4 regions of the Rothia sp. HMSC036D11 genome follow, and region 4 is predicted to be linked to each of the others. Evidence: riboswitches for the same ligand, from Rfam matches in the RefSeq annotation. Region 4 holds a riboswitch; each other region holds the start of a gene.
What was found. A riboswitch is a leader RNA that binds a small molecule or an ion and turns the genes downstream of it on or off. The one in region 4 is predicted to bind S-adenosylmethionine.
Positions count from the first base shown of each region.

Region 1 (7,357 bases), on a different contig from region 4:
CGTTACCGGGTATTTGGGGCATACTGCGGGGTGCATCGGGAGCATAAAAAGACTCTTTATGTGAATAAAGCGTCCAAAACGCCTCTTTATTCACATAAAGAGCCTTTTTAGCAGGGTGGCAGGGGAGTGCGCTACCGGGTACCGAATCCCTTGAACGTGCCTTGCGGTTCGGTGAAAGACGCATCCACAAAGTCCACATGCCCGGCGGTATCACCCGAATTAAGGGTCTCCAGCAGGCGCTCGCAGGATGCGCGGCTTCCCTGCGCGATCACCTTCACCCGACCGTCATCCAGGTTTTCGGCGTATCCGCTCAATCCCAGCGGTTTGGCGGCCCCGGCGCACCACCATCGGAACCCCACACCCTGAACCCTGCCTTGAACGTAGGCGGTGAGCTGCGCCTCGGCGGGCTCTTCCGGGGTTTTGTCGGCGAAGAGATCGAAGAATCCCACGGGAACCTCCTGCAGTTGCTCTAAAAATACCTGGTACTTTAGGATACCGAGCGATGCGGCACCAACGGAATAGCCGCCCCGGAACTCGTCGCGAGATAATACCCGCACACTGCGAGGGCAAATCTGACATGACAAGAGCGCGACCGCGCGCAGGAACGGGGATAAGTACCAAACATCCCGCACCCCGGCGCGCGAACCAACCTTGCGCGAGAGAAAAACACGCCCCGAACCCGTGAAGAGGCTCGGGGCGCATCCGCACTTAGCCGGGACAGGCGCATCCGGCAAACCCTAGCGCAGCTGTGAGCTTGACGGTGCCTGAGCGAGAGCCTGCCGAATCTCGGTATCGCCGCCGGTGAAAGGGATGCCCTTGCCGATCGTGCTGGAATCATCGACTACCTCAGTGAGCACCCGCGCCACGGTGGCACGCGGGGTATGAGAGCTCAAATCGGAGTGGTACACCGGATCGACCCCCACGCTAATACCGCCTTCATCCTCGGTCGTGAGCATGCCGGGGCCTAGAATCGTGTACTCCAATCGGGTGCCGCGAAGATGCTGATCGGCCTCAGCCTTAGCCTCCGCATACGCGAAGAACGGGTTATCTGCGGGCACCCCGTGCTCGGTTCCGGCCCCCAAATACGAGACCATAATGTACCGTCGAATGCCCGCCTGCTGTGCCGCCTCCATAGAGCGAATCGCGGCGTCACGGTCAATCGCATAGGTGCGTTCGGGACCACCTACACCGCCCGCACCTGCGGACCACACCAGCACTTCTGTATGTAAATCCTTGAAGAGCTTCGCCATCTCCTCGGTGCTCAGGGTGGTAATATCGGCAACCACCGGGTTAGCGCCGGTCGCCATAATATCTGCCGACTGATCTTCACTACGAATAATAGCGTTCACCGTATGTCCGCGTTCACGAAGCATCGGTTCTGCCAGAAGAGCAACTTTGCCGTGCCCGCCAATGATCGTAACGTTAGCCATCGTATCCTCCCTGTGTGTTGAAAAATACTTGTATATCCAGGCTAGGCTTGCTGCGCCGCAATGTCTATGGTTTTTCTGTGCTTCCTGAGAACATCAGGAACCCGAGTTCCCTGTGCTGATGCGCTCAGACAGCGCCGCATGATGAGAATTCTCGTGCGGGGCTCAAGACGGCGTTATGATGAAGTGCTAGGTTTTTATTGCCCGGCGGTACCGCCGAGAAGACAAGGCAGGGGATTTATGGCAGAGCCAGCCGCATCAAAGACGCACCGCAGCGCACCATCAATGGAGCAAACCGCCGAGAAACCGTGGGTTGCCATGTGGTCACTCGTGATCGGGTTCTTTATGATCCTGCTCGATACCACTATCGTCACCGTGGCGCTGCCCCATATGCAGCATGAGCTCAACGCCTCGCTCTCCGCCGTGATCTGGGTGACCAGCGCCTACCTGCTCGCCTATGCGGTGCCGCTGCTGATTACCGGTCGCCTGGGCGATAGGTTCGGGCAGAAGCAGATGTACCTGCTCGGTATGGTGGTCTTTACCCTCTCTTCGCTGTGGTGCGGGCTCTCGACCAATGTGGAGATGCTGATCGTTGCGCGCGTGGTGCAGGGGATAGGCGCCTCGATTATGACCCCGCAAACCATGTCGATTATTACGCTCATGTTCCCGCCGCATAAACGCGGGGTGGCAATGAGCGTGTGGGGTGCGGCGGCCGGTATCGCATCGCTCGTGGGCCCTATCGCTGGCGGTCTGCTCGTGGATGGTCCCGGCTGGACGTGGATCTTCTTCATCAATATCCCTATCGGCGTGGTCGGCACCTATCTGGCGGTACGGAATATCCCGCATTTCCCCTCCAAACAGCACAACTTCGACTGGCTGGGCGTGGTTCTCTCCGCTATCGGCCTGTTCCTAATGGTCTTCGGCATTCAGGAGGGTTCTACCTACGACTGGGGCACTATCACCGAGTCACTGTGGGGAACCGGAATCCCGGTGAGCGTATGGGGCATGATTATCGCGGGCATCATCGTGTTCACCCTCTTTATCGTGTGGCAGGCCGTTAACCGTAAAGAGCCGTTGGTACCGCTGGGACTGTTTAAAGACCGCAACTTCTCGGTATCGAATATTGCTATCGCGGCAATGGGCGCGCACACCCTGACAATGGCATTCCCAACTACTATTTACTTCCAGCAGGTGCGCGGTATGAGCCCCACCCAGGCAGCACTCATGACCGCCCCGCTCGCCCTGTTCTCGGGTGCGCTCTCTCCGGTCATTGGTAAGCGTTTAGGCACGTCAAACCCCAAATGGTATGCGGTCTCGGGATTTGCTCTATTGGTAGTCGGGTTTGTCGTTCTGCGCGCTCTGATGACGGCGGATCAATCCCTCGCGCTTCTGCTTATACCCTTTGCGATTTTGGGCATCGGCAACTCTATGATTTGGGGTCCGCTGGCGGTGACCGCGACCCGTAACCTGCCGCCTCGTTTAGCCGGTGCCGGGTCGGGCGTGTATAACGAAACTCGTCAGGTTGCCGGTGTGCTCGGTTCGGCGGGTATTGCCACGCTCATGGGCGGTCTGATCGCCGACCAGATTGCGCAGACCATGCAGCGGATGCGCCCCTCAGGTACCGGCGCAGGCGGAAGCGCCATGAACGCCCCCGCCGTCGGCGGTGAAGGGATGTCTGGCGGTCAGGTTCCCGACTTCCTGCGCGAACCTATCGCCACCGCGATGAACGATTCACTGATGCTGGCGCTGGTTCTGGCAGTTGTGGGCATGGTTGCGTGTCTCTTCTTCGCCAAGCCGGTGGATAAGGGCGCATGGACATCCGGGCAGAATACGACTGAGCCGCATGCGGAAGCTGACTCGACACGGGACGATTCACACTCTTCTGATGTCGATCCTGATGCAAAGGTGACCGCCTCCACCAACGCCCACCCCGCAGACGAGACGCAACCGATTTCTTCGGAAAAGGAAGCGAAGAATCCATAATTCCTTTTGAGGAATATAACGTTTGACTAGTGTATATAGCCAGTGCGGCATATAACCAACAGGTTATATGCCGCACTGTAGTTTAAGGATATTGGGGGGGGGGCTATGTCCGTACAACGTTCGCGCTTGCAGAGAACCTTTCTATCAGAGTCGGCGCGATGCTGCTTCCAGGCACAACCCCTATGCCGCCTGATCCTCTGCGAACGCCTCCGGGTCTACTCGCCCGGTTTTTACGAGCACCTGTGCGATAGCGCCGAGCGCCTCCTCATTCTGAAGCGAAGAAATATCGCCCAGCTTATGCCCCTGGTAGAGTTCACCGAGCAGACGGCGGGTAATCTTCCCCGAACGAGTCTTAGGAATATCGGCGACCGCGACCACATCCTTGGGCTTAGCGATAGGACCAATATGCTCGCGCACATGCTGGGTGAGCACAGTCTTCAGCTCGTCTTCGGTGAGTGCCCGGCCTTCGTCGGTGAGCGTCACATAGGCGACTGCCTGGTGACCGGTTAGCTCGTCCTCTACGGGGCACACGCCAGCCTCCACCACGGCCGGGTGCGTCACGAGCGCAGACTCAATTTCGATGGTCGAGAGGCGGTGCCCGGAAATGTTGATCACATCGTCGATGCGCCCCAGGATGTACACATTGCCTTCATCATCGACCTTTGCGCCGTCACCGGCGAGGAACCAGCCGCGCGTACCGTAGTGCTTCCAATAGGAATTCAGGTAGCGTTGCGGGTCGCCCCAGACGGTGCGCGCCATGGAGGGACCGATCTTATCGACCACAATGAAGCCCTGTTTGCCGGGCTCAACGAGGTCACCGTGCTCGTCCACCACGCGCACCGAGACGCCGGGGACTTCGCGGGTGGCGCATCCGGGAAGGGGAGTGCAGTGCGGGGTGCCTTCGGGGAAGGTCCCTTCGGGCGCGAAGGCGGGGTCATGTGGTCGTGGGGAGCAGATGGTCGAGCCGGTCTCGGACTGCCACCATGTATCGATAAACGATGCGGTACCCCCACCCACGTGCTTGCGCAGCCACTTCCACGCCTGAGGGTTAATGGACTCGCCCACAGACCCGAGCAGACGCACAGTTGAGAAGTCGTATTTTCCGGGTTTGGGGCCGTCAGGAAAAGCTCCCATGAGGGAACGAATCAGGGTGGGCGCGGTGTAATAATTGGTGACGCCGTAGCGTTCGATAACCTCGAAATGACGACCGTAATGCGGAGTATTGGGGGTGCCCTCGAAAATTACCTCGGTCACCCCGTTCACAAGCGGACCATAGATTTCATAGGTGTGCGCGGTCACCCACGCGAGATCGGCGGTACACCAGTGCACGGTCGATTCAACCTTCGCCGGGTCGTTCACGGCAGACAGCTCATCGGGACGCAGCACCCCGTCTTCATCCACATAGTCCGGCAGCAGATCGTACAGCAGCGCGTGGGTGTATGCGGTCTGCACCAAATACCCCGCCATCGTGTGCACCAGGCCCTTGGGCTTACCCGTGGTGCCGGAGGTATAGATGATAAACAGCGGGTCTTCTGCATCATGCAGCTCGTACTCATGGGTATCGGGCTGATCGTCCACCAGGTCGTGGTACCAAATATCGCGCCCGGTCGTCCAGGGAACCTGCGCGTGTGCTACGGGGTCTGCGGCGCTTGTACGATCCACCACGATCACATGCTCGATATTGTTCTCACCCGAGCATGCTTCATCGGCGTTCACCTTCACGGGCACGACCTTGCCGCGGCGGTTCTGCCCGTCGGTGGTGATCAGAACCTTCGCGCCGGTGTCTTCCACACGGAATTTCAGCGCTTCCGCCGAGAAGCCACCGAACACAAGCGAATGAATTGCGCCGATGCGCGCGCACGCAAGCGTGAAAATAATGGTTTCGGGAATAACCGGCAGGTAGATTACCACACGGTCGCCTTTACGCACGCCGAGTTTGAGCAGGCCGTTAGCGGCGCGGGCGATGCGTCGCTGCAGTTCGGCGTAGGTGATAGCTTCACGGTCGCCGGGTTCGCCCTCGAAATAGAGGGCTACTTTGTCGCCGCGGCCAGCCTCCACGTGGCGGTCCACGCAGTTGTAGGCGACGTTGAGTTTGCCGCCCTCGAACCACTTAATCTCGGGTACGGAGTATTCTTCGATGCCCTCAGCGTCGGTTCCGATAACCTGCGGTTTGTGGAAGGTATGTGCGTTGTCCCAGGTCTTGCCCCAGCTTAAGCGCTCGGCTTGTTTCTCCCAGAACGCTACCCGCGCCTCGTCAGATTCGTGCGCGGGGTTGGGGGTGGGTGCTAGAGGATTCGTGAATGAAAAGGGGGAGGGAAGTCCCACAGTATCTCCCATCGGTTGCTGGCGTTAGCACCTTCGGCGTTATGAAGGCGCATGATGCGCCACCGCAGGCGAGGTTGCTGCGACGTCGTCGAGCCAGGTCTCTCGGTCGCTCTAGATGGATTACCAATCTAGTAAACCCTGTAGCTGGCGCAGGTGCAAAGACACCCCGTCATATTGCGCGTGTATGTGCCACGTTCGTAACATTCCGCAACATTGCACCCACGCCCACGCATCCACACCACACCCCATACCCGCGAGCAGGTAGGATTTTCCTACCTGCTCGGGTCAAAAACCACCTGCTCGCGAACAGTACAAGAAAAACACTCCCACCGGGATGCGCCTCGTTAAGAGGATTTACCCGGTGGGAGTGCCGTTTACTCACCCAAAATTACCGATTAGTTCTGTTTTTGTGCGTTAGTTGAGCCTTTCGAGGCCCCGTTAGGGTTTTTCTGCCCGGATAACCAGTCGTTAGGATCGATCTGAATATCGTTACGGACGATGAAGTCGCTCTCTTGATCCTTGTTTTTCTGGTCGCCCGTTGATCCCGTCGAGTTGGACTTTGACTTGTCGCTGGGGGTGCTGGGAGTGCTCGGATCTGGATTCTCAGGTTCGCCAACATGATCGATGGAGGCCACAGCCTGCTGACCGGTCAGGTCAATATCACTCTTGGGGGCACCGTTCTCGGGCTCATAGCGCAGAGTGCCGCTGAGGATCGTCAAGGTGGTGGTCACACCGTAGCGTTCGAGATAGAAATCTTCAAAATGTGTACCGAACTGGCTGGCCAAGATCTGGTTGTAGACCTGAGTCCCGCCGCCGTTATGACTGGAAGCTACAACATCATGGTCAAGCGTAATATCGACGTAGCCTATCAGCTCATTGCCGTTGGCGGTCATCTCGCTGAAGTAACCGTGCATAGCACCACCGTTGAAGGCGACGAGCTGGGGATTATCGCCGTTTTCTGGTGTGGGATTGACGACGAGGGAAACCGCAAAATCGTCAGTATTTTTATTCCAGCCCGGGGGTTCTGCCCCGTCGATCTCGGCCCAGTCGGGGAAAACGAAACGGTGCTCCAAGCGCAGGCGCGCACCGGCGAGTAGGGTAGTGGTACCCGAGTAGTATGTCTGCTTACCGTCTTTAGTGGTTGCCTTGGGCGCTGAGAACCAGAAACCTGCACCGCCCCACTTTGCCTTGCCGATGCTGCCGCCGGGGGTAAACTTACCGCCGCCAGCCGAGTAGAGGCCACTGGAACCTGCCGGAACGCTGGCGTGCTCGTTCTCAACCGGGCCGCTAAATGAATCTAGCCCCAGGAAACTGTTAGTGTCTAGTTCCTGGTGGGTGACGAACGCCTGGGTAAAAATACCGTAGTCAGGGCGCGTGTCATCATACGAAGCCGCATAAGCCGGAACTACAGCGGAAGAAACAATAATTGGGGTTGTCCATGCGGCGCCTGCCAGAACACGACGGCGCGTCAGACCTCCCCGCGTAGATGCGTGGGTCACAATGACTCCTATGAGTGGTTGGGTGAATAAGTGGCGCTCGGATTACACGCCAGTAATAATTTTACGGGATATACCCCAAAAATCCTAAACAATGTAAGATACACATGAAATCTTTACGATAAA
Region 1 covers NZ_KV815277.1:126,156-133,512, reverse strand. The annotation lists gene HMPREF2958_RS01555 (acylphosphatase) at 132-449, opposite strand; gene HMPREF2958_RS01550 (SDR family oxidoreductase) at 738-1,430, opposite strand; gene HMPREF2958_RS01545 (MFS transporter) at 1,668-3,410, shown strand; gene HMPREF2958_RS01540 (AMP-binding protein) at 3,591-5,735, opposite strand; SAM riboswitch class I at 5,741-5,857, opposite strand; gene HMPREF2958_RS01535 (hypothetical protein) at 6,131-7,234, opposite strand.
Region 1: linked by a shared signal. The riboswitch ahead of HMPREF2958_RS01540 (AMP-binding protein) and the one ahead of HMPREF2958_RS06940 (bifunctional o-acetylhomoserine/o-acetylserine sulfhydrylase) in region 4 are both predicted to bind S-adenosylmethionine.

Region 2 (7,357 bases), on a different contig from region 4:
GAGCGCCGCCGCAAGCTGATGCGCAGTTTATGGCTGTTGCTTGCAGGTTCTATGCTGACCCTATCGGGAACCCCCTTCTTGCTGAGCCCCTTCCCCCTGTTTCTTCTGCTTTTTGTCTTGGTATTTTTGGGGATCGGGCTGACCATTATGGCAATAGTGCGCAATGCCCAAGGGCGGGGGCCGTGGATTCTCTACGTTGCCGCGGGGCTGAGCCTTCTTTTTGCGGGATGGACGCTTCTTTCGGGGCTTGTCATGGCATTGAACCCGGATGCGCAAAACTATCGGCAATGCTACTCCCATGCCCTGACGGATACCGATATGAAGCAATGTCAAGAATCCTTCAACCATGCAGTGCGCGCCAATACTTCTGTTTCGATCGGTCAGCCTGCTCCATAAGCCCTTCTTGGGGGAGATTTTCAAATAATTGTGCCGAGTGAATCTTAAGGATTCACTCGGCACAATTGCTATATTCCGCTATACTTCTAGCCCTCTAGGTGTTCCCTATATATCGCCATATCGGGCGCGAAAGTTATTTTTTCCTCTTCTTCTGCGAGGATTTCTGACCCGTGGCGGGTTCTTCCTCCGAAGATTCATCCTCGGTCGACTCAGGGGTTCCGAAGATAACAGCCATCGCCTGAGTAGGCGTGAGCTGACGCTTCTCCTGAACGGTAGTCTCGTGCGACTGCTCCGAACCTTCCGTACTCTCCTGATCGGATGCGGATGATGCGGCAACCGGGCGCGGCACGGCAAAACGCTTATACCCGGGCTCGTGGAACTCCGCTGACGAGGAGGCCTTCTGCGACCCAGACTCCCCTGTACGAACGCTCTGCTCCCGTGTCTCCCGATCGCCCTTAGTATCACCGCCATTACCGGAGGTTTCGGGGCGCGGAACACGGTTAAAGACCGGCTTCCCAGGGGCTTTCTCACGCTTGCCGGGCTTGACCGTGCGCGGCGCGTCCTCGGTACCCCCACCGGATTTCTCAGAGGTATCAAGTTCCACGGTGGGTTCATCCGCTCCCGACAGCTCGATGGTTTGTTCGTCAGATGCCGCATCCTTCGAGTCCGCAGCTTCAGCGGAACCGTCTTCACGCAAGGATTCTTGCTCCGTTTTGATACCTAAACCATGCGCTCGCTGTGCTTCTTCCTGTTCGGCAAATTTATTGAGTTCTGCACGGCGGGCGTGCACCTGTTTGACGCGTTCGCGCCGCTGCTGAGCCCGCTCACGCGCCTGCTCTTCACGTTCTTGTGTCTCGCGTTCCTGCTCATCGTTCCTGAGCTGTTCACGCTCCGCCCGCGCCGCACGGCGCTGCTGCAGCATCTCGCTCATGCGACTGCCCAGGTTGGGACGTTCATCGGCAAAACGCGGCAGCTCACGACTGCTATCAGGCAGAAGCACATGGCACAGCAGGTTACCCAACGCGGTACCCGCGCCCAAGGTTATTGCGGTCGCCACGGCGAAAGCTGCGGGCGATGCGCCTACCTCGGTAAAACGCCCCACACCCAACGATCCGCTGGAAATCCAACCCAAAATATAAGCCCATACACCGCAGAGCACACCCACCAGCGAACCCAACACGAGCGAAGAAAGCGGCAGCGCAATCACCCGGTAACGTACCTTCATGGTGATCCACTCGTCCACGTGGTCTTCGCCTTCACGCAAGAACCACCAACCGGCAACGGCCCCGGCGCCCAGCGAAACCGCCAGACCCGCATACCCGATCCAGCCCAGGCTCTCAGGGATAGCACCCAGCACCGGGAAAAGTGGAAGATCGCCCATCGTCGTCTGCGACCAACCCACATGCGTATCCACGCCGAAGGAGAACCCGGCGCCGGTAGTCCACGACATCGCATAGATCACCAAGTTCGGGAGGTAACCCAGCTGCAGCAGGGTCACCGCGAGCGCGCCCACCGGCCCAGCGTGAAGTTCCTGGTAGATCGTTGCAATCTGCGACCAGCGCATCATCATGGCAACCACCAGCACCAGGGCACCGCCCATGATCAACGAAAAAATCGCCACCATGGAGGCACGCACGATCGACCACACATAGGAACTCGCCCACCGCGAGTACTGGCTCATCTGCGAAATCTGTTCAGCGGTGTTCACGCCCACCATACGGGCGAGCGAACGCGATTCATAGTAGCCGCCCCAGATCAACCCGACCAGTACCACGATCTGCGGAATCAACGCCGCACCAACAATACCCAGCAGGTGCCGTTCGGTGCTCGCCCAAGCAAAAGCGACGGCAGCAAAAATACCGTAGGCAGCGCACCCTAAGAGTACGGGTTTGAAGAATTCCCCCTCATAGGATGCGCGCGCCAGTTTTCGCCCAGACCTAAAGCATAAGAGCACCGGAATAATACTCAGCCCCATGGGCACCAGTGTGAGCATGCCGTGCGGCAGAATAATGCCGAAAGCATTCGGAATATTCAGCGGCACACCGTGCATGAGCAGCCACAGGTGGGAGGCAAGAGTTGCGAGTGCGGGAAAATCCATGCGGTTAAAACCGTTGGTAAACCACACCGCCATGAGCAGAACGAGCACAAGCCCGAAAGAAAGCGCGGCGGTAAAAACTAATTCAACGATGCCCTGCAGCCAGAGTGGCATAGGGGCAGAATACCGGGATGTAGAAGAGCTACTTTTCATCGTTCTTCCATCATGCCATGAAACCTGCCAGCGCGTGTGAGCCTGCTGGGCTTTCGGGGAAATAGTTCCGGTTAAATGGCGGCTAACCTTCGTTAACCGCTCACCGTGAACATAGGGGTTACACGAACGTTACTGATGCGCTCTCACCGCCGCGACAGCGCATACAGCTAACTGTGCCGAGCATTTCTCACGGCTTTCTCGAACACGCAGGTACTCCCCCGGCGCTTACGGTGAAAATACTGTGCGGAAGATTAGTCTTCAATCCACGGATTCACCGCGGGCACGCCCCAGGACCGGTACACCTCAGCCTTTGAAGAAACGATTTCGAGGTCGTGAGCTTGGGCGCTCGCCGCCATCAGACCTTCGAGGGCGGCGGTGGGCAGGGGCTCGGCATCTTTACGTCCGTGACTGTGGGTACCGCGCGGAGCGCTGCGTCCCGCCCATTCGAGGCTTACACGGGCATCCACGTTAATAATGTGGTCAGCGAATCTGTCGAGAAGTTCGGCAATCCAGCGGTCGGTTTCCGGGTAGGGGTAGAGTCCTTTGAGCTCGCCCACGCTCAGCACCGAAATGTAGAGGTGTTTATAGGCGCGGCGGCGCAGAAAGGCAACAACTTTGGGATCTGGTGTGGCTTTGCGGATCTCGGCGAGAACATCCGAGTCGAGAAGCAGTCCTGAGGCGCTCATACCCCTATGCTACGCGCAGACCGGCATATTCGACGGCGGGAATACCCTCGGGGTTGGGAAGAAGCAGAAAATTGAGGAATTCGTCGCGCTTAGAAGAAATACGTGCGTAGTCCTGAATGCTTACTGCCTGGTAACCGCCGCGTGCGGGCACGGATGCGGCACGCAGATTTTCCTGATAAGAGCGTGCAGGAGTAAGGGGGGATGCTGGAGATGAAGAGCTGTTGTACATTGACAACCATGCGCCGAATGCGCGTTCCTTTCGCGTTGCTCTTGCCTGTACCAAGTGCCACCTGAGGCGGCGAATACAAACCACTTCGTCATCCGAGCCACCCGTGAACATGGGGTTGGCGTTCGACCATAGTCGGAGCTTATCAGTCGAAACTCTTGAAGCTGAATCCAGATTACAACAGCTTTCAGGAATCTGTAAACGCCCGAACCTGTCAAATCCTTGTGATTTACATAACGCGATTATGAATGCATACCTGTATATAGCTGCCTCATGGCGGCGTAGTGTGAAGTTTTGGGCCTTCAGAGCAGGTCTACACATTCGAGAAAAATCACGGCACACTGGGTAATGTACAGAAATTTATCTTGCCTCTGATATATCACCATGTCACGCCCACTTTACGCTTCCGGAAAGAAAGAGTGATAACTGTGAAAAAGACTGTACAGATCATGGGGATAGTGGCCGCAATTTTTCTGATCATTGGGTTTGGCTTGTTCATCCTGGCCGGTTGGGGCTCACTCGTAGAGTATCATGCCCTCGAATGGAGGGGCGTGCAGCATAAAGGAGCAAGTCCCCTAACGCGAGCAACCGGCAACCTCAGCTACTGGTTCTTAGGCACCGGCTTTCTTACTGGCTTTATCGCCTTGATTCCGTTCTTCACCACGGCGATCAGGAACTCCCGCAAGACGCACAAAAAGTATCCTAAACAGGCTCAAGACCTCCTGAAAGATGGTCAGAACCAGATTAATTCATAGAGTCAGTATCTAAGGAGCGCCCATGAAAAAAGCTATCTACATAGTTGGAGCAACAACTGCGGTGGTCTTCTTTTGTGGCATAGTCCTGTTTATTTTAGGAGAATGGGGCGCTCTCGTGGAGTATCACGCCTCTGAATGGAGGGGTATTCAATTCGAGGGAGCTAGTCCGCTCACACGCGCAACTTTAAATATAAGTTTCCGACTCTTAGGTATCGGTTTCCTCACCGGCATTATCACCTTAATTCTGCTCTTCACAACGGCGACCAGGAATGCACGCAAGGCACAAAACAAGCATGCTGAGCAGAATAAAACACCCTTGGCAGAAGGTCAGAACCAGATCGATTTATAGAGCCAGTATCTAAGGAGCGCCCATGAAAAAAGCTATATACACCGTTGGAGCAGTAGCCGCAGTACTTCTGGTTATCGGGTTTGGATTGCTCATCCTAGCCGGCTGGGGCTCACTCGTGGAATACCACGCCTTCGAGTGGAGGGGCATCGATCCCGCAGGAGCAAGTCCCCTCGTCATGGCGACTAATAATCTGAGCCTATGGTTTCTAGGTATTGGCTTCCTCACCGGCATTATCACCTTAATTCTGCTCTTCACAACGGCGACCAGGAATACACGTAAAAAACGCTCAGCGCATCTTGGACAGACATCATAACGAATTACCGCGCGCTTTCTTTAACACCCTTGAGATAATGGAACGGTGAGCACGCCAAACCCTTTCCCTGATATCCCCGTCACCGTTGCGCAGATTATTCGGCAGGCGGGGCATAAGGCATACCAGCGCGGGCTTGCTTATGCCCGTCAGCGTGAAGTGGTGCGTTACACCTACGACGAAGACGAAAACACGCTGGAAGGCCTGGTGAATGGGAGCACCCCTATTCCTTATGAGGTAGATATTCGCTTCTTCCCGGGTTCTGACGCCGATTCCAATCTTTTCAACGCACGATGCACATGCCCGGTCACCGCCGACTGCAAGCACGCCGTCGCCCTCATGCTCACCGCACTCGACCGCGCCAAGACCGCGCGGAAAGCCCTCGACAATGCGCCCGGTGGCCGCATCCGTCAGCTTATGAATCAAGAGAGCACAGAAGATACCGCGCGACAGGTTGCGGAGGCAGCCGACGATCCCCTGGCGGCGTTACGCGCATCCGGGGCGATTCGTTCAGCAAGCTCGCTCACCACCGATCCCAAACCTCTCTCCCTGAACGACCACGAGAATATGCATTCTTCGCCCTCGAAAATTTCGGTGTGGCGGCGCGATATGGCACAGGTTCTCGCTGCCCGGGGCGAAGCATCCGGTATTGATTCTGCACGGGTTCCGGGGGCGCTCGACCTTTCCTTCAGCATTTCGGGTTCGTATGCGCGCGGGCGCAATATTCCCGGTGCAACCCCGCCTATCAATTTGCTGGCGCGACCGCTCATGCAGTCCAAAACCGGGCGCTGGATCAAGGGCGGGCTCAGCTGGGAGACCTTTGCATCCAGCGTGGGTGGGCCGGTCGGTCGTCACGAAGTGTACCCTGAGCACGAACGGTTCTTCGCCGAAATATACGCTATCGCACGCCCGTGGCAGAATATGTATTCTTCGCATCGGGACTGGATTTCGCTCACCGCCACGAACTCCACGCTACTGTGGGATGTTCTGGCTCGTGCAGAGCAGATCGGCCTGCCGATTCTTCTCGAAGGGTTTGAGGTAACCACGGCAGTTCTACCACCCGCCCAGGTGAGGGTACATGCCGGAGCTGTTGAGGCCGAGTCCCGACAGAACGCAGAGGCTGCCGTGAGCGAAGATTCCACCCCCGACTTGGCTCTTCATGCCGCCTTGGGGTGGGAAACCCGCGAAGATAACCGGGTGCGGCAGCTCTGGTTTGATGCCGCACACTGCCACCCCATCGGCTCGCCACGCTCAGGATTTTTCGCGCTCGGCGGTCTTGTGCAGCGTATTTACGAGGAGCAGGCGCAGCGGATGCATTGGAAAAGCACGCGCAAGGGCGCCTTAGACGCGCCGCATCGCGATGTTTTTCAGGCTCAATCTTCGCAGCAGGCGGAGGAGAGCTCGGACGAGAGCGAAAATTCTGAAACGCAGACGGTCGGGCTCATTCCCGAGCTATCGCCCGAAAATGCTGCGACGCCTACTATTCCGGACCTGCCGGAGGGTCTTAACCTGGCGTTTATTCCGCTTGCCGAGCCCTTGGGCGCAACCGCAGAATCCTTGGTATCTCGCGGCGAAATGCGTATTCCGGCAGACGAGCGCGAGGCTTTTCACCGCGAGTTCTTGCCCACCCTCACGCGGGCCGTCCCGTTCCTTACCCCAGACCCGGCTTTGGCTCTGCCGAAGGTTCGTTCGCCCTATTTGGTATTTGAGGCGCACTTTGATGATGAGATTTCGCACGATGCGCTCCTGAATTGGTATTGGGAGTACCCGAAGAACCCACTCGATGAAGAAGGCACGGACTCGGGGGTTCGCCGCCTGCCAGCGCTGGGTTTGGATACAGAACGCGACGAACGTTTTGAGGCGCGGGTGCTGCGCGCAGTACGGTCGGCGACTGCATCCAACCCGGTGTTGGCGGGCGGGTTTGGGGAACGCCGCTCTCAGGGATGGGAAACCCGCGATATTCTCGCTCATGTGCTACCCGCCCTGCGGCGTATTCCCGGGGTTCGCGTGCGGCTGCTCGGTTCTGTACCCGAGTTTACCGAGGCGACCGACGCCATGATTGAGGTCAAGGTGACCGAGGGTAATTCGCGTGACTGGTTCGGGCTGGGTATCGCTATTAAGGTCAATAACTGGACTGTGCCTTTCGCCCAGGTTTTTGAGGCGCTCGATCGGAATCAGGATCGTATTTTGCTGGGTAACGGCACCTATTTTTCACTCAATCGCCCGGAGTTTTCGGCACTGCGAACCCTCATTGAGGAGGCCCGCACGCTCAACGAAACCGGCGGTGAGCTGCGCATTAACCGGCATCAGGCGGGGCTGTTCTCTGAGCTGGAATCGCTCGCTTCGAGTGTGGAAACCGTGGCTTCTTGGGATGCCCAGGTTAAGAG
Region 2 covers NZ_KV815272.1:120,684-128,040, forward strand. The annotation lists gene HMPREF2958_RS00500 (hypothetical protein) at 1-396, shown strand, start outside; gene HMPREF2958_RS00505 (cell division protein PerM) at 530-2,644, opposite strand; gene HMPREF2958_RS00510 (PIN domain-containing protein) at 2,896-3,330, opposite strand; gene HMPREF2958_RS00515 (nuclease PIN) at 3,335-3,613, opposite strand; SAM riboswitch class IV at 3,592-3,720, opposite strand; gene HMPREF2958_RS00520 (hypothetical protein) at 3,985-4,311, shown strand; gene HMPREF2958_RS00525 (hypothetical protein) at 4,334-4,660, shown strand; gene HMPREF2958_RS00530 (hypothetical protein) at 4,683-4,973, shown strand; gene HMPREF2958_RS00535 (DEAD/DEAH box helicase) at 5,019-7,357, shown strand, end outside.
Region 2: linked by a shared signal. The riboswitch ahead of HMPREF2958_RS00515 (nuclease PIN) and the one ahead of HMPREF2958_RS06940 (bifunctional o-acetylhomoserine/o-acetylserine sulfhydrylase) in region 4 are both predicted to bind S-adenosylmethionine.

Region 3 (7,357 bases), on a different contig from region 4:
GTGCGCCAGGCGGTTAATGTTGATTGGAACGATCTTGCCCTGGGAATTTCGGCCTTCTTGACGATCGTCATCATGCCGCTGTCGTATTCGATTGCGCACGGTATTGGTGCCGGGTTTATTTCGTACACGGTTATCCGTGTGGCGACCGGTCGCGGACGCGAGGTGCACTGGCTCATGTACGTGGTTTCGGCGGTGTTTGCGGTGCATTTCGGAATGGGCCTGATTGAGGGGTGGATGCGCTAGAGCATCTTTCTCTCTCCCCCCATCATAAAAAGAGTCTTAATCGTGAAAACTTCAGTCACGATCAAGGCTCTTTTTATCACCTATTTTTACCCCTTAAGGCGGAGATACATCCCCCGCACCCCGCTAAAGACCTGGGAATTTCCTGTCAGTAGCGCATTGAGGGTTAAACGTCATAGAATAATGTGGTAACAAAAGCGTCACACCCGCCATAAGGGTTGGACGCTTTTCTTATTGCGGCGCAAACCCGCGCGCGCATCCTACGAGAGTATCTACGGATTTTCACGAATGTCTTCTGAGAACACCGCGGCTCCCCAGGCACACAAGCCCAAATCATCGGGCGGCGCACTGGACCGTTACTTCAAAATCACTGAACGAGGCTCATCTATTTCAGCCGAGATTCGTGGCGGTCTCGCCGCGTTCTTCGCTATGAGTTACATCGTCGTCCTCAACCCCCTGGTGATCGGCACCGGCGCAGACTCGGCGGGAAATACCCTTGGCGTGCCGCAGGTCGCCGCGGTCACCGCACTCGTCGCCGGCGTGATGACTATCCTCATGGGCGTCATTGCTAAACAGCCTTTCGCGATGGCGGCAGGACTGGGTGTCAACGCGCTGCTGGCATCCACGATCGCAACCACCCCCGGGCTGACGTGGGCAGATATTATGGGCTTGGTGATTATCGCCGGTCTTATTATGACCGTGCTGGTGCTCACCGGCTTCCGCACCGCCGTTTTCGAGGCGGTCCCCGAGAGCCTCAAAACCGCAATTGTGGCGGGAATCGGCTTCTTTATCGCCTTTATCGGACTGGTTGATTCCGGGATTATCCGCCGCATGCCGGATGCCGCAGGAACCACCGTTCCCGTCTCGTTCGGTGTGGGTGGTCACCTACTTGGCTGGCCTACTCTCGTATTTATTTTCGGTCTTTTCCTCACCATCGCGCTGTTTATTCGCAATGTGCGCGGCGCTATCCTCATTGGCGTGGTGGCATCTACCGCGCTGTCTATCATCCTAGAGGCCGTTTTCCATATCGGCAGCGGTAAGGGAAATCCGACCGGCTGGTCGCTCAACGTTCCCGCGCTCAATAATTTTTCCTTCTCAGCCCCCGATTTCTCGCTTATCGGGTCTGCACGATTCGGCGCGTTCGGCGCTATCGGCGTGCTGGGCGCATCACTGCTGGTGTTCGCTATTCTGCTCTCGGTCTTCTTTGACGCTATGGGCGTTTCAGTGGGCTTAGCAACCGAAGCGGGCACCATCGATAAGGATGGTAAGGTTGAGAATATTAACGAGGTGCTGCTCGTGGATGCGGTCGGTTCCGTGGTCGGCGGCGGCGCATCCGGCTCTGCGAACCAGATTTTTGTAGAGTCGGCAACCGGTATTGGTGAGGGGGCCCGCACGGGTCTGGCGAATATCGTAACCGGCGTGCTGTTCCTAGTGGCGATTATCGCCTCGCCGCTGGTGACGATCGTTCCCTTTGAGGCGGTCGCCCCCGCTCTGGTAGTTGTTGGGTTCCTGATGGTGCGCCAGGCTGTGCATATCGACTGGCAAGACTGGGGTCTGGGTATCCCCGCGTTCATGACCATTATTTTCATGCCGCTGTCGTACTCGATCGCTAACGGTATTGGTGCTGGGTTCGTCTCCTACGCCTTCATCCGCCTAGTTCAGGGTCGCGGGCGCGAGGTGCACTGGCTCATGTACGTAGTTTCGGCGGTGTTCGTCATCTACTTCGGCATGGGTATTATCAACGGTCTCACGCACTAGCGTTGGCTGAAATCCCGGGTATATATCAGGTGTAAAAAGGCTCTTTTTGAAGAGAAGCGGCGGAAAACTACGCTTTATTCAGAAAGAGCCTTTTTATACACCTATGGGGGGTGTAGATATGCGCTCGAAAACGTCAGAAATTTCACGGCTGCAGGTATACAATTTCACCCGTTTTTCCTGGTATTCTTCGCATAGGTTTACTTTCAGGTAGACCCAATTCAGCGCACCTATACACGCAGACAACGCGTTTGAATGCGAGCCAGCCCGCACCCTCTTTTCAGAGACGGCGCGGGCTGGCTCAGGTTAAACCAAGAATTCTATCGGTCGCCTGGGCGGCATAATTCTTTCATAATGCGCTCGGCTGCTTCCTGTGCGTGCTCGCCCGCCACGCCGATGTCGCTGGCGTGCAGCAGGTCTGCCGCCACGTGCAGGCGCAGCACCCGCGGAAGGGTAAAAACCTCGCGCAAAATCACGTTCGCCCGCTCGGGTGGAGCAGGTTCCAAACCCCAATTCGGGGCAAATTTTATGAGGTCGCTGGGCAGAATGTAGGCGTCTATTAGAGGGGTTTTTATCCCCGAAAGTTCGTGCCGAGCCCCGGTGAGCGCGAGCGCATCCGCACCCGTTCGCAGCAGGTCGCTCGTATCGTAGGGTGCCACGTAGTAGTGCACAGTCATCCCAGTGCGGTGCGTGTACTGCCGGAGCGCATCGAGCCCGTGGGCGCAGAGGATGCGGGCGCGTTCGGCGGCGATGCGGTGCGCATCCGGGGTAAGCAGGTGCTCTCCCCCGTTGAGATAGAGGGCGAGCTCGTCGAAAGATTCCTGCGAGATAACGTCGCTCATGGCATAAACATAGCAAACACAGGACTAGTTTTTGAGACTTTCATCAAGGAATATTTCTGCCATGCTACCCGATCGGGGGGAACTTAGCTGACCTCGCCGTCCAGGTAGTACCAGGTGCCGTGCACTTTCTCGAAGCGAGATTTTTCGTGCATGGCACCTTTCACACGTTCTTCGGCGGGCGTACCGGGAACTGAACGGTAATACGCCACAAACTCGACCGTACCCGCCGCATCGAAGGGACCACCCGAAGAGCCCAGAATATCCAGCCGGTACCAGCGCAGCGTTTCATCCAGCGTTAACTCGACGGGGCGCGTGTGCGGGTGCCAGCTTGCCAGCAGGTAGGGCGCATCGTGCAGGGCGAAGGCGGTAAACCGCGAGCGCATCAGAGCCAGCGGTGTGGGCGCGCCCAAGGTTCCGGATGCGGCAAACTCGCCCAAGTACCGCCCGCAGCAGGCACCGTATACCTCGCCACTTGTGCAGGGGCAGCGGGTTTGAGGATCATACAGGGTTGTTTCGCTCATGCACCCCATTCTAAAGGGCTACCAGGTTCGGGCATGCGAGAACCCGCCCATCCCGGCGGTCAAACCGGAGAGAGGCGGGTTCTGCACTGTTTTCAATATATTGCGGAGGAAACTCTGAAGCAGAGTTGGTTAGTTCGCGATAGCACGTGCCGGGGTGTCTGCCGTGGAGGGCTTACCCACGTAGGCGCCACGGTACTTCGCGGCCGGGTGTGAGTCTGCAACCTTAGTCTGTCCCTTGCCGAACAGGCTTTCGCGCAGGGTCTCACCCTCATAGGAGGTGCGGTAGCGCCCGCGCTTTTGCAGCTCGGGAACCACGAACTCGATGAAGTCCTCGAAGGAGCCGGGCGAAACGTGGTATGCCAGGTTAATACCGTCCAGGCCACCTTCATCAATCCAGCGTTCAAGCTCGTCGGCCACCTGCTGCGGGTCGCCCACAATAACCTCGCCCATACCGCCAATAGTGCAGTGCTCGGCAATATCCTTACGCGTCCACTGCTTATCCTTGGCCTGCAGGGTGAAGGGGGTGAGGAAGGACTGAATCGACTCGGTCTTCACATAGTTGAGTACCTCGTCCTCGTCGAACTGGGAAAGATCCACGCCGGACCAACCGCCAATAATGGCCTGCGAAGATTCCAGGTTCACGTACTTGCGGTACTCTTCGTACTTTGCCTTCGCCTTCTCTTCGGTCTCGTCCACAATAATGGAGAGCATCGCGAAAACCTTGATTTCGTCGCGGCCGCGGCCGTTCTCTTCGGCGCGGTCACGAATGCGGTCGGTAATAATGCGGGTCAAATCAGGGCGCAACGCACCGATAAACACAACCTCGGCATGCTTGCCCGAGAACTTCTGCCCGCGGCTGGATGCGCCCGCCTGGAAAATCACGGGGGTACGCTGAGGGCTGGGCTCGGTCAGACCCGCACCAGGCACGCTGAAGTACTTACCCTTGTGCTGAATCGGGTGCACCTTGGCGGGGTCGGCGTAGATACCCTTCTCGCGGTCTTTGACGACCGCGCCGTCTTCCCAGGAGCCTTCCCAGAGCTTGTAGCAGACATCCAGGAACTCTTCGGCGAGTTCGTATCGGGTGTCGTGCTCAATCTGGGTTTCGAGGCCCTGACATTCGGCGGCGGAAGGCAGGTATGAGGTCACCACATTGAAGCCCACGCGCCCGTTAGTGAGGTGGTCGAGAGAAGCGTACTTGCGTGCGAGCGTGTAAGGCTGCTCGTAGGTGACGGCTGAGGTCACGCCAAAGCCTAGGTGCTCGGTCACGGCGGCCATTGCGGAGATCTGCATGAACGGATCGTTCACGGGCACCTGAGCGCCACCTTCAATAGCGGGCGCGGCGGAGTTCTTGTAAATATCGTAGATGCCCACAACATCGGCTAAGAATACGCCGTCAAAGAAGCCCTTCTCAAGGATCTGTGCCAGGTCGGTCCAGTATTTGATGGTGTTGTACTCGGTAGCGCGGGAGCGGGGGTGGCGCCAGAGGTCGAAGCTCTGGTGACCCACACAGGTCATGTCGAATGCGTTAACTGCGATGCGCTTCTTCTGCTCAGCCATCTACGTTCCTTTCGCGAATGTTCAGGTGTTCCTGCACCCCGCGCGCCGCCTCCTTTATAGGTGGTGACCTTCTTGGTAGTCCAAGTTGTGCAGGTGGCGCATTCGCGCCGTACTTGCTTCGTGTCCCTTGAAGCCAGATCATCATCTGGAGCACCCCGCTACGGGAGAGGGTTGCCGCCCGGCTAGCCAGAGCTTTACACCGGGACTCATAATCCTTGATTTTGAGTGTATAAGGGGTGTCGTGGTTGGTGCGATATTATGACGAATATTAATGTTTGTGACTGTCGCCCGTAATATTAAGGGCCGCGTACGTCGCCCGGCGGACAGCAGTGTTCTTTCGAATGCGACGGCAAAATTCGGGAGCAATAGTTTGCAGCGGGAGCGTGTTTCGACCGACTCGTTACCCGTCAGCTTCGGAATACTATCTGGCGCCTCGCACGTTCAGAACAGCGTTAATCAGCGGCTGCAAACTATCGCTCCCGGAAGGACTCTTTAGGAAATGAGGTCCATTTCGCGGGCGTCATCCGCAGTGATGGGGTTTATTTCCACCTTGGGCTCAGGGATAGTCTCGTCAGCACCTCGTCCAAACACAGCTCCAAAGCTCAATTTTTTCAGGTCGCTTGGTGCCGTCAGCCAGCCTTTCATTCCGTCACGGTTAAGATCAAGAGCGTAGATTCCATGGTCGATTTCGCCATTACCGTTGAGATCAACCGGTCCATCCGCTGGCCTCGGTACAGCCTCTGGATTGGGCCGATACAGGTACCCACGAGCTTGGGGACCAAAGCCTTTGCGTTCGTCCAAGACCCATTCGTTAAGGGTCGGCATATCCTGCTGCAGGTATCCGAAATATTTGGTTCCATCAGCCTTGGGAATGCCAGTGAGCTGATAGTTATAATTCATCACGCTGAAGTACTGTGGTTTACCTTTTTCGCCTTTCTCATCGGCATCACCGCCGTGCTGCAGGCCGAGGTTGTGTCCCAGCTCGTGAATAAAAGTACCCACGCGAATATCGCTCATATTACCTTTATTGTTATTCCAGTGTGTCTTCCCCACAGTCACCATGAAATCACGACCTCCCAATTGTCCCAATCCTGATGAACCGCTCTCCCCATTTTGTTGTTGCACGTAGTAGTCGCCCCAAACCATATAATGAAAGAGTCCATCACGACGCTGATTAAAATGAGAAGCTTTAAACCTGGCCCAGTTCCCAGGGTTGTTACCTATATCGTCGCTGAGCACTTGCCACTTGACCTGTTCGCCTCCTCCCAAGTTGTACTTAGGTCCCCGGGCGGCACCGGCATCCAAGTGCAGATTAATACCCGTTCTGCCGTCGGGATTGCTGATATTTATATCCGCGAAAGATTGCACGATTCGATCCAGTTCTTCCTCACTGGCAAGCTCACCGGGCATATAATCCATCTCGACAAAAATGTCTTTATGGTTGGGATCCGCGCCCATCTTAGGGAAATCGATCTCTGGTATGCCATCGTTGTTGATATCGTACCCGTCTCTTTCCAGCTCGTCGGGAATATGATCGCCGTCGCGATCACCCGAGTTGGGGCTCTGAACGGGATCTATATTCTGGTTCTGCGCGTGCGCAGGCTGAGCGGGCTTCGCCTCCACCGCAGAAACGGGCAGAGAATTCAGAGGAGCAACAAGCACCAGGCTGACAAACGCCAGCATCAGGCGCACTATAGTACGTAATTTCATGAGAGATATTCCTTATGTCGTTGTGTTGAGCGAGAGGAAATCTTACATAGAGAGTGAAGTGAGTGGTATTCATCGGCGAGAGCCTGCGGGTGTTGCGGGTTCTCGAATGCGAATACATCTTGGGCGGCATCACGATGCCGTTTGAGCAAGAAAGTGGTATATGAACGGTTGTGCGGGGTAAAGCCCGGGAGCGAAGAGGTGCAGCGAGAGCGTGTTTCATCTGACTCATTGCCTCGCCAGCTTCGGAATGTTATGTATGTCCTCGCACGCTCGGAATAACATCCCTCAGCAGCTACACCTCTTCGCCCCCGTTTTGGGAAGAACGCCGAATGATTTAGGGAATAAGGCCCAGGTTGCGGGCGTCATCCGCAGTGACCGGGTTTTCTTCCGCTTCAGGCTGAGCCACAGGACCGCCAGCTCCAGCCTGAGTAGGCGTCATATCAAAGTTGAGCTTCTTCAGATCACTGAGAGCAGTTAGCTCATTTAGTATCCCATCGCCATTGAGATCTACCGAGACCGGAGAATTATCAATAACGCCGTTCCGATTGAAATCGATGGGTTGATTTGCGGGTTGAGTAACGTCTTTCCCATTTTTATCTTTGTACGTATACAGGTATTCGCTCGCTTGGGGGCCAAGGCCGTCGCGTTCGTTCAGTGCCCACTCCTTGAGGGGCGGCATATCCTGCTGCAGGTATCCGAAGTATCGGGCTCCGTCCGCCTTGGGAATGCCGG
Region 3 covers NZ_KV815277.1:117,541-124,897, forward strand. The annotation lists gene HMPREF2958_RS01500 (NCS2 family permease) at 1-243, shown strand, start outside; gene HMPREF2958_RS01505 (NCS2 family permease) at 529-1,998, shown strand; gene HMPREF2958_RS01510 (hypothetical protein) at 2,316-2,837, opposite strand; gene HMPREF2958_RS01515 (YchJ family protein) at 2,921-3,358, opposite strand; gene HMPREF2958_RS01520 (LLM class flavin-dependent oxidoreductase) at 3,488-4,915, opposite strand; SAM riboswitch class IV at 5,020-5,129, opposite strand; gene HMPREF2958_RS10845 (hypothetical protein) at 5,187-5,411, shown strand; gene HMPREF2958_RS01525 (zinc-dependent metalloprotease family protein) at 5,408-6,625, opposite strand; gene HMPREF2958_RS01530 (zinc metalloprotease) at 6,960-7,357, opposite strand, start outside.
Region 3: linked by a shared signal. The riboswitch ahead of HMPREF2958_RS01520 (LLM class flavin-dependent oxidoreductase) and the one ahead of HMPREF2958_RS06940 (bifunctional o-acetylhomoserine/o-acetylserine sulfhydrylase) in region 4 are both predicted to bind S-adenosylmethionine.

Region 4 (7,357 bases):
GCCGCACCATAGAAGTTGCCACCGCCATGCCTTGCGAGAACCCCACCAGCGCGACCGAAGCGTAGTGTGATTCTTGCTGCTCGACCCACTCCAGCACGTAGTCGCTGGCCTGTTCTATGGTCCGCACATCCGCGTTGAGCTGCTGATCCAGCGGGTACCACTGGTAACCTATGGCCTCGGCGGGAATGTGGGCCCCAGTTGCGTCCGCCGAAAACTGGGTGCCTACCGGCTGCGGGGCGCGCATTCCCGCATAGGTGATACCCTCCTGCGGCAGATGTTCAGCCAGCGACAGCAGGTCTTTCTCGTGCGAACCGTACCCATGCAGCAGAAGCACCAGGTGGGTTCCGGCGCGTTCATCCTCGGGTCGGGAATATTCGACAATGTACGTATTTTCACTCATATCTTCATCTTACCGAGGAGCCTGCCATAAACAACCGAAATAGATTTCCGCTCAAGGCTTGACCCTCACCCAACGTCAGGATCTACAGTAAAAACATGGACGCGAACACTACACCAGATGGCGGGCAGCACGAGTACACCGTAGGGGAGGCTGCATCCCTGCACGGGCTAACCGTGCGCACGCTTCACCACTGGGAACAGCGGGGTCTGATCAGCCCCGCGCACGATGAGCTCAACGGATACCGCTACTACAGTGATGCCGATCTTGAGCGCATCACCGTCATTATGGGGTATCGCGCCATTGGCATGAGCCTTGAAGCCATTCGCAGCGTACTGCAGGACGAAGCAAACAGCACCGAGCATCTACTCGCCCAGCGAGATATGCTCCAGCGCAAAATGGCCGCCTATGAGCGCATGCTAACAACACTAGATCAACTTTTGGAGGATGCAATGGCACCTAAGAACGAACAGCTCACCGCTGCAGAAAAAGCAGAAATTATGGGCGACGGGTTCAACCCCGCACATGAGCAAGAAGCGCAGGAGCGTTACGGGCACACCGACGATTGGGCTGAATACCAACGCCGTACTGCGGCCATGAGCCGCACCGACTGGGTGAAGGGTAAGCAGGAGCTTGACACGGTTGAGCAAGCCCTCGTCGAGGCTTTCACTCGTGGCGTGCAGCCGGGCAGTGAGGAAGCGAATGCGCTTGCCGAGCGGCACCGCACCTCACTTTTCTTCTTCGAAGTAACCCCCGCCAAGCACGTAATTCTGGCACGCGGTTATGTTGAGGATGCCCGCTTTAACGAGCACTACGAGAAGCTCGCTGCGGGACTGGCTGTCTGGCTACGGGACATCATCTACGAGAATGCCCGCGCTCACGGCCTTGACCCCGAGAATGTGACCTGGTGCTAACCTCGTCCATTCACAATTATCGGTACCGTACACAAAGCCTTGTGGGGACTTATTTCACGCCGAAATATAGTCTTCACAAGGCTTTTATGTGCGGTTTCTGTGTTCAGATGTATCAAAAACGAAAGCTAGTTCTGTTTTTGTGTTTCAAGAGGCGAACCGAAAAGAGCGGATATATCATGAAGAGATTTTTCTTCATCGACAGCGCGCTCTCGCTCGGGAACCGGGACTCCGAGAGCCTTAGCGAGAATCGCCTCCAATTGGCGGGATTCGACTAAGAAACCGTCATGTCCGTGGTCGGATTCGATAATATCGACCTTTACGGGAACCGGCAGCGCCTCCGCCAGACGATACGATTCGTGCGGAAAAAACAGGCGATCGGTGCTTACGGCGGCGATAGTCCACTTACAATCGCTGAGCGCAAGCGCATGCGAGAGGCTGCCGCGCCCGCGTGCAACATCGTGTGAAATCAGGGCCTCGTTCACGGCAAGGTAACTATTGGCATCGAAACGCTCAACGAGCTTATCGCCATGGTGGTCCAGGTAGCTTTCGACCGCATATCGTCCGCGGTTCTCACCGATGGACCCGCCGTCGGTGGATTCGCCGCGGTTTGCCTGCCGCCCAAAGCGATGCTCCAGCTCGGCTGGGCTGCGGTAGGTGGTGTGGGCTATGCGCCGCGCCAACGCGAGCCCGGCCGTGGGTGCCGCTCCCCCATAATAATCGCCGGAAGCAAAATTGGCATCAGCACGGATGGCGAGGTTCTGGGTGTGTGCCCAGGAAATCTGTTCGGCAGTGGCGGCGGGACCGGCGGCGATGACTGCGCATCCGCGTACCAGCTCGGGGAAGGTTGCCGCCCATTCGATAGCGCGTGCTCCGCCGAGCGATCCGCCGATGACATGGTGAAAACTCTTAATCCCCAACCGGGCGATAAGTTCGGCTTCGGCTCGTACCGAGTCGCGAATAGTGACGTAAGGGAAGCGTGATCCCCAGGGTTTTCCGGCGCCCGGGTACCCCTCGGGTACGATGCTTGCCGGGCCGGTTGAGCCGTAGCATCCACCCAAGATATTGGGGGCGATCACAAAATATTTGGTGGTATCGACCACCGCGCCCGGCCCCACGATGCCTTCCCACCAACCATCACTTTCGACCGCACGGATACTGGGTGCAGGCATATCCGATGTGGGAATCCCGCGCGAGACATGGGTGTCACCGGTGAGGGCGTGCAGAATAAGAATCGCGTTGTCCCCAGCTTCATTAAGAGTTCCCCACGTCTCGTAGCTAATGTTCACCTGTGGAAGCACGGTACCGTTTTCGAGGGTGAAATCACCGATCGCCATCTGCCGCAGGTACCCCTGAGCGCTGGGATACTGCAGCTGCGACAGATAGGTGGCGTGTACGGTATTTTCCGTCATGTTTTCTCCTCGGTAACCAGTAGTTGGTAATGGCAGGCGAGAAACCGATACCGCGACCGGGCACTTACTGTGCAGCCCGGTCGCGGCGGTGCAGGTTAGGCGTTCAGAGTTGCAAAACCCAATTCTAGGTCTGCGATAATATCGTCAATATTCTCGACCCCTACGGCGAGGCGCACAAAGTTTTTGCTCACCCCAATTGCCTCTAGCTCTTCCTCGGAAAGCTGCGAGTGAGTGGTGGATGCGGGATGAATCACGAGCGAGCGTACATCGCCGATATTCGCAACATTGGAGTGCAGCTGCAGAGCATCCACAAAGGTGCGAGTCTGTTCCAGGTCTGCGTCTTTGAGAGTGAATCCCACAACGGCGCCCGGCCCTTTCGGCAGGTACTTCTGGGCTCGCTCATACCAGGGCGATGAAGGCAGACCGGCCCAGATCACCTGATCGACCAGCGGATGCTCCTCCAACCAGTTTGCGACCTTGGTCGCGTTCTCGATATGGCGTTCGATGCGCAGGGAGAGGGTCTCCAGACCGATACCAATGTTGAAGGCGTTGGTTGGAGAGATCGCCGCCCCGGTGTCGCGCAGAAGCGAAACTCGCGCCTTGAGAATATAGGAAAGGTTCGCACCAAAAGCAGAGTCTTTGCCCAAGTCACGGGCATAAACTAAACCATGATAGCCAGGTGCTGGCTCGTTGAACTTGGGGAATTTTTCGGGATTGGCTCCATAGTCGAAATTCCCGGAGTCCACGATAACGCCGCCGATTGAGGTGCCGTGCCCACCCAGATATTTTGTGGCGGAATGGATTACCACATCCGCACCAAATTCGATGGGGCGCACAAGGTAAGGAGTGGGAACAGTGTTATCGACAATTAGGGGAACGCCATTGTCGTGGGCGATCTGGGCGATAGGCTCGATGTCGAGCACATCGTTCCGGGGGTTAGGTACGGTTTCTCCGTAGAAGAGTTTCGTATTGGGGCGAACCGCATCGCGCCATTGCTGCAGGTCGTCCGGGTTCTCAACAAACGTAGTTTCAACGCCGAGGTCGGCAAGCGTATATTTCAGTAGATTGTAGGTTCCTCCGTAGATCGAGGGGGAAGCCACGATATGGTCGCCCGCGCCCGCAATGTTGAGAATCGCATAGGTAATAGCCGCTTGACCTGAGGCCAGCAAAAGCGCCCCTACTCCACCTTCAAGGGATGCGATGCGGTTTTCGATAACCTCTTGGGTGGGGTTGTTCAGACGGGTATAGATAGGCCCAAGCTCAGCTAGAGCGAAACGGTTAGCGGCCTGTTCTGCGTTCTCGAAAACGAACGAGGTGGTCTGGTAGATAGGTAACGCCCGAGCTCCCGTTGCAGCATCCGGTGCCTGCCCCGCGTGAATTTGGCGGGTTTCAAATTTCCAACCGGCGGGGTTGGCGGGAGTCGGGACTGTAGTGTTGCTCATGCGAAGCTCCTTGTGATAGTTCAGGGGGCCGCATGCCGATTTCGGTACAGAGTTCTTAGGCTTTCTTCTCTGCAAACGAAAAAACGATGTACCAGAATCGGGCACATCGGTCCCGCGCTTGCGTTGTACTTTGTGTTCAACGCCTGGTCCTCACCCAGGGCACCCCACCGCGGAGGAGGGTTGCCGGCCAGCTAGCTGGGGCTTATCACTGGCTCTCATGACCTGCATCTAGAGTTTCATAGGAAGCGCACACGGTCAAGCGGGATGCGTGTTTTCGGCGCATTGTTGCAAAGATGACGTTTTATGAATTGCCTTTGCTCTGACCTTATTTTAGGGGTTTGTGTACTCTAAGCCCGATTAGCCGAGTCAGGCACTTGTAGTATCCGCAGCAGATTCATCCCATTGACCTTGGCCCGGTGGTAGTCCAACAGAGTCTAAAAGACCGGGGAAAAGATTCTCAATCACGCTGTCTCGGCGCGTAATTTTACGGTGCGTTCCCAGCACTTCGGTGTGCATGAGCCCTGATTCTCGGAGCACTTTGAAATGATAAGACATCGTAGATTTGGCGATTCCATAGTCAAAATCACCGCAGAACTGTGGCCCGTGGTCTGCAATGCGTGCGAGAACATCTCGTCGAATGGGGTCTGACAATGCACCAAGGACACGATCCAACGTCACGTCATCAGAGGTGGGGTGATGCAGCCGTTCCTTACCCATAACCACGCCTTTCCGGGTTTTTCGCATAACGTATTGAGCCTGCAGGACTCTGTGACAGAATATTACCTCTTGGGCTTGCCCTTTAGCATAATATAGATTTATTTTAATTTCGACGAACATAGAAATAATATCAAAGGTACACCATGAATTCTCACAATACATCTCATCAGCTACCTCAAAATTCTGAGGCAACCATGCGGCTTGTCTCATTCAGCACTCTCTTTGTCATCGGCACAGACACTCTGCTCACCGCCCCTCTGCTGCCACTGCTCAGCAAGGAGTTCAATACCAGCACAGAACAATCGGGGTGGTTCGTCTCTGCATACGCTTTAGGGTATGCCGTTTTCGCACTCATTGCAGGCCCATTATCAGACCGCATTGATCGCAGGCGCATTATTCTTACCGGTTCCATCGGCTTTACGGTTTTTACAGGCTTATGCGGTTTAGCATGGGGGTTTTGGTCTCTTTTTACCGCCCGGTTTCTTGCGGGAGTGTTCGCTTCTCTGATCTCACCGCAGATTTGGGCATCTATCCCCATGACAGTGCCGAAACAAGCCATTATTAAAACTATGGGGTACGCAACTGCTGGGCTTGCCATAGCCCAAATCGCCGGTATTCCTGTGGGTTCCTTCCTCTCTACTTATGGTTGGCAGATACCATTTTTTGCAATCGCCGCAGCGTCTCTTCTTCTCTTGGGTATACTCTATTCACGTTTTCCCAGCATTCCCCCTGTGGCTGCGGCGCAAGATGGAAATTTTCTGACTCCCTACCTGCACGTTTTAAAAGCCCCTTCACTTTTGCTATCCCTCCTGGCGTACCTGATTTTCCAGACAGGAGTATTCGCATCTCTATCTTTCATAGGTTCATGGTTTGCGCGAGACTTTGGGGCATCGCAGACAACCATCGGTTTCGCCATGCTTGTAATCGGATGTGGCAACGCTCTAGGCTCCCTCACAGGGTCACGATTCGTCGCGCACATAGGTATGCAAAAGACTATGCTCGTGGGGCTTATTGCACTCAGTATTGTGTATCTCTCAGTGTCATTGACAGCTAATTTCTGGACTGCTTTAGGTATTTTTACGCTTGCACTTTTTCTCGGAGGAGTTATGCTCCCCATCCTCATGGGAGAGCTGCAAAGCCATACCGCTATAGCTCGCGGTACTGTATCATCCCTCTCAAACACGGCAATGTACGCTGGAACAACTATCAGCGGTGCCGTCGGCGGTACATTACTTACACAGTTTCCGGGGTATAGCGGTATAGCCGTCATGAGTGCATGTGCAATCGCAATTTCTCTTGGTGTCTATGCACTTGGCGGAGCGTTCCGGCCGAAAAACGGGGAATCGTTTTAACTTCTTCGAATAAAATCAAAAAAATTTAATCACAGCATTCCGTGAGCCATGCTACACTGATGGAAACCTTGAATCTAGGAGTGATGAGGTATGACCTCCCGCTAAAGTCGCACCGGCTCGCGGAATGCCCGCCCAGATGGTGGGCTCTAAAAATTTCAGAAATAACCCTGCTTTGGTTCGATACATTCCAGGAGCGCATAGTGAGCACCTTGAACACCAAAGTTCTGAGGGTTTCATTGTTATACCTTCCGCACCTGCAGTCGGTGACTTGGGATTATTCAGGCACTACGAAGTGCCTCTCTCACGACTATTCATCTCACCCGTCCCACGTATTGCAGGCGTACAAACACCATGTTCAAGCGGCTTCGGGTGATTAAGCACCACAAGGTTTTATCACAATGTCTACAATTCTTGACGCGGCACAGCTATGCCGCACCTTTGGCAAGGGTGAACACGCTTTCACCGCTGTCGATAATGTTTCACTCAGCATAATTTCCGGCGAAATTCATGCTCTGCTCGGTCCCAATGGAGCGGGGAAAACAACGGTTGTGCAGATGTGCGCAACACTGCTGACTCCCACGAGCGGAACTGTGCGCATCGACGGGGTGGATGCGCTTGCGCACCCCCAGCGTGCGCGCGCGTCCCTAGGGCTTGCGCTCGGCGGGGATACCGGGTTCTATCCGCGAGCATCCGCCCGCGATAATCTTCTCTTCTTTGCCGACCTTGCCGGGGTTAGCGCGCGCAAACGCCGTACCCAGGTGGCGAGCGCTTTGGAACGGGTCGATCTTGCAGATGTCGCCGCGAAGAAGGTACAGGAGTTTTCCCGCGGCATGAAACAACGTCTGCACATCGCGCGGGCGCTGCTGGGCGAGCCGAAACTGCTGCTTTTGGATGAGCCGACGAATGGGCTTGACCCAGATATTTCACTGACGATACGCCAGTTGATTCGTTCCCTCGCTGATGATGGCACCGCTATTTTACTCACGAGCCATCTGCTGGGCGAGATTGAGGAGTTAGCGCATCGAGTGACAGTCATCGGGGCCGGTCGTGTGGCGGTTTCGGGCACAGTGGCGGATATTACTGCGCATGCCGGGATTTCCGCTACCACCGTGGGGCGTGTGGGTGC
Region 4 covers NZ_KV815302.1:107,914-115,270, forward strand. The annotation lists gene HMPREF2958_RS06925 (alpha/beta hydrolase) at 1-400, opposite strand, end outside; gene HMPREF2958_RS06930 (MerR family transcriptional regulator) at 496-1,311, shown strand; gene HMPREF2958_RS06935 (homoserine O-acetyltransferase MetX) at 1,437-2,720, opposite strand; gene HMPREF2958_RS06940 (bifunctional o-acetylhomoserine/o-acetylserine sulfhydrylase) at 2,816-4,162, opposite strand; SAM riboswitch class IV at 4,272-4,385, opposite strand; gene HMPREF2958_RS06945 (ArsR/SmtB family transcription factor) at 4,529-4,879, opposite strand; gene HMPREF2958_RS06950 (MFS transporter) at 5,023-6,231, shown strand; gene HMPREF2958_RS06955 (ABC transporter ATP-binding protein) at 6,630-7,357, shown strand, end outside.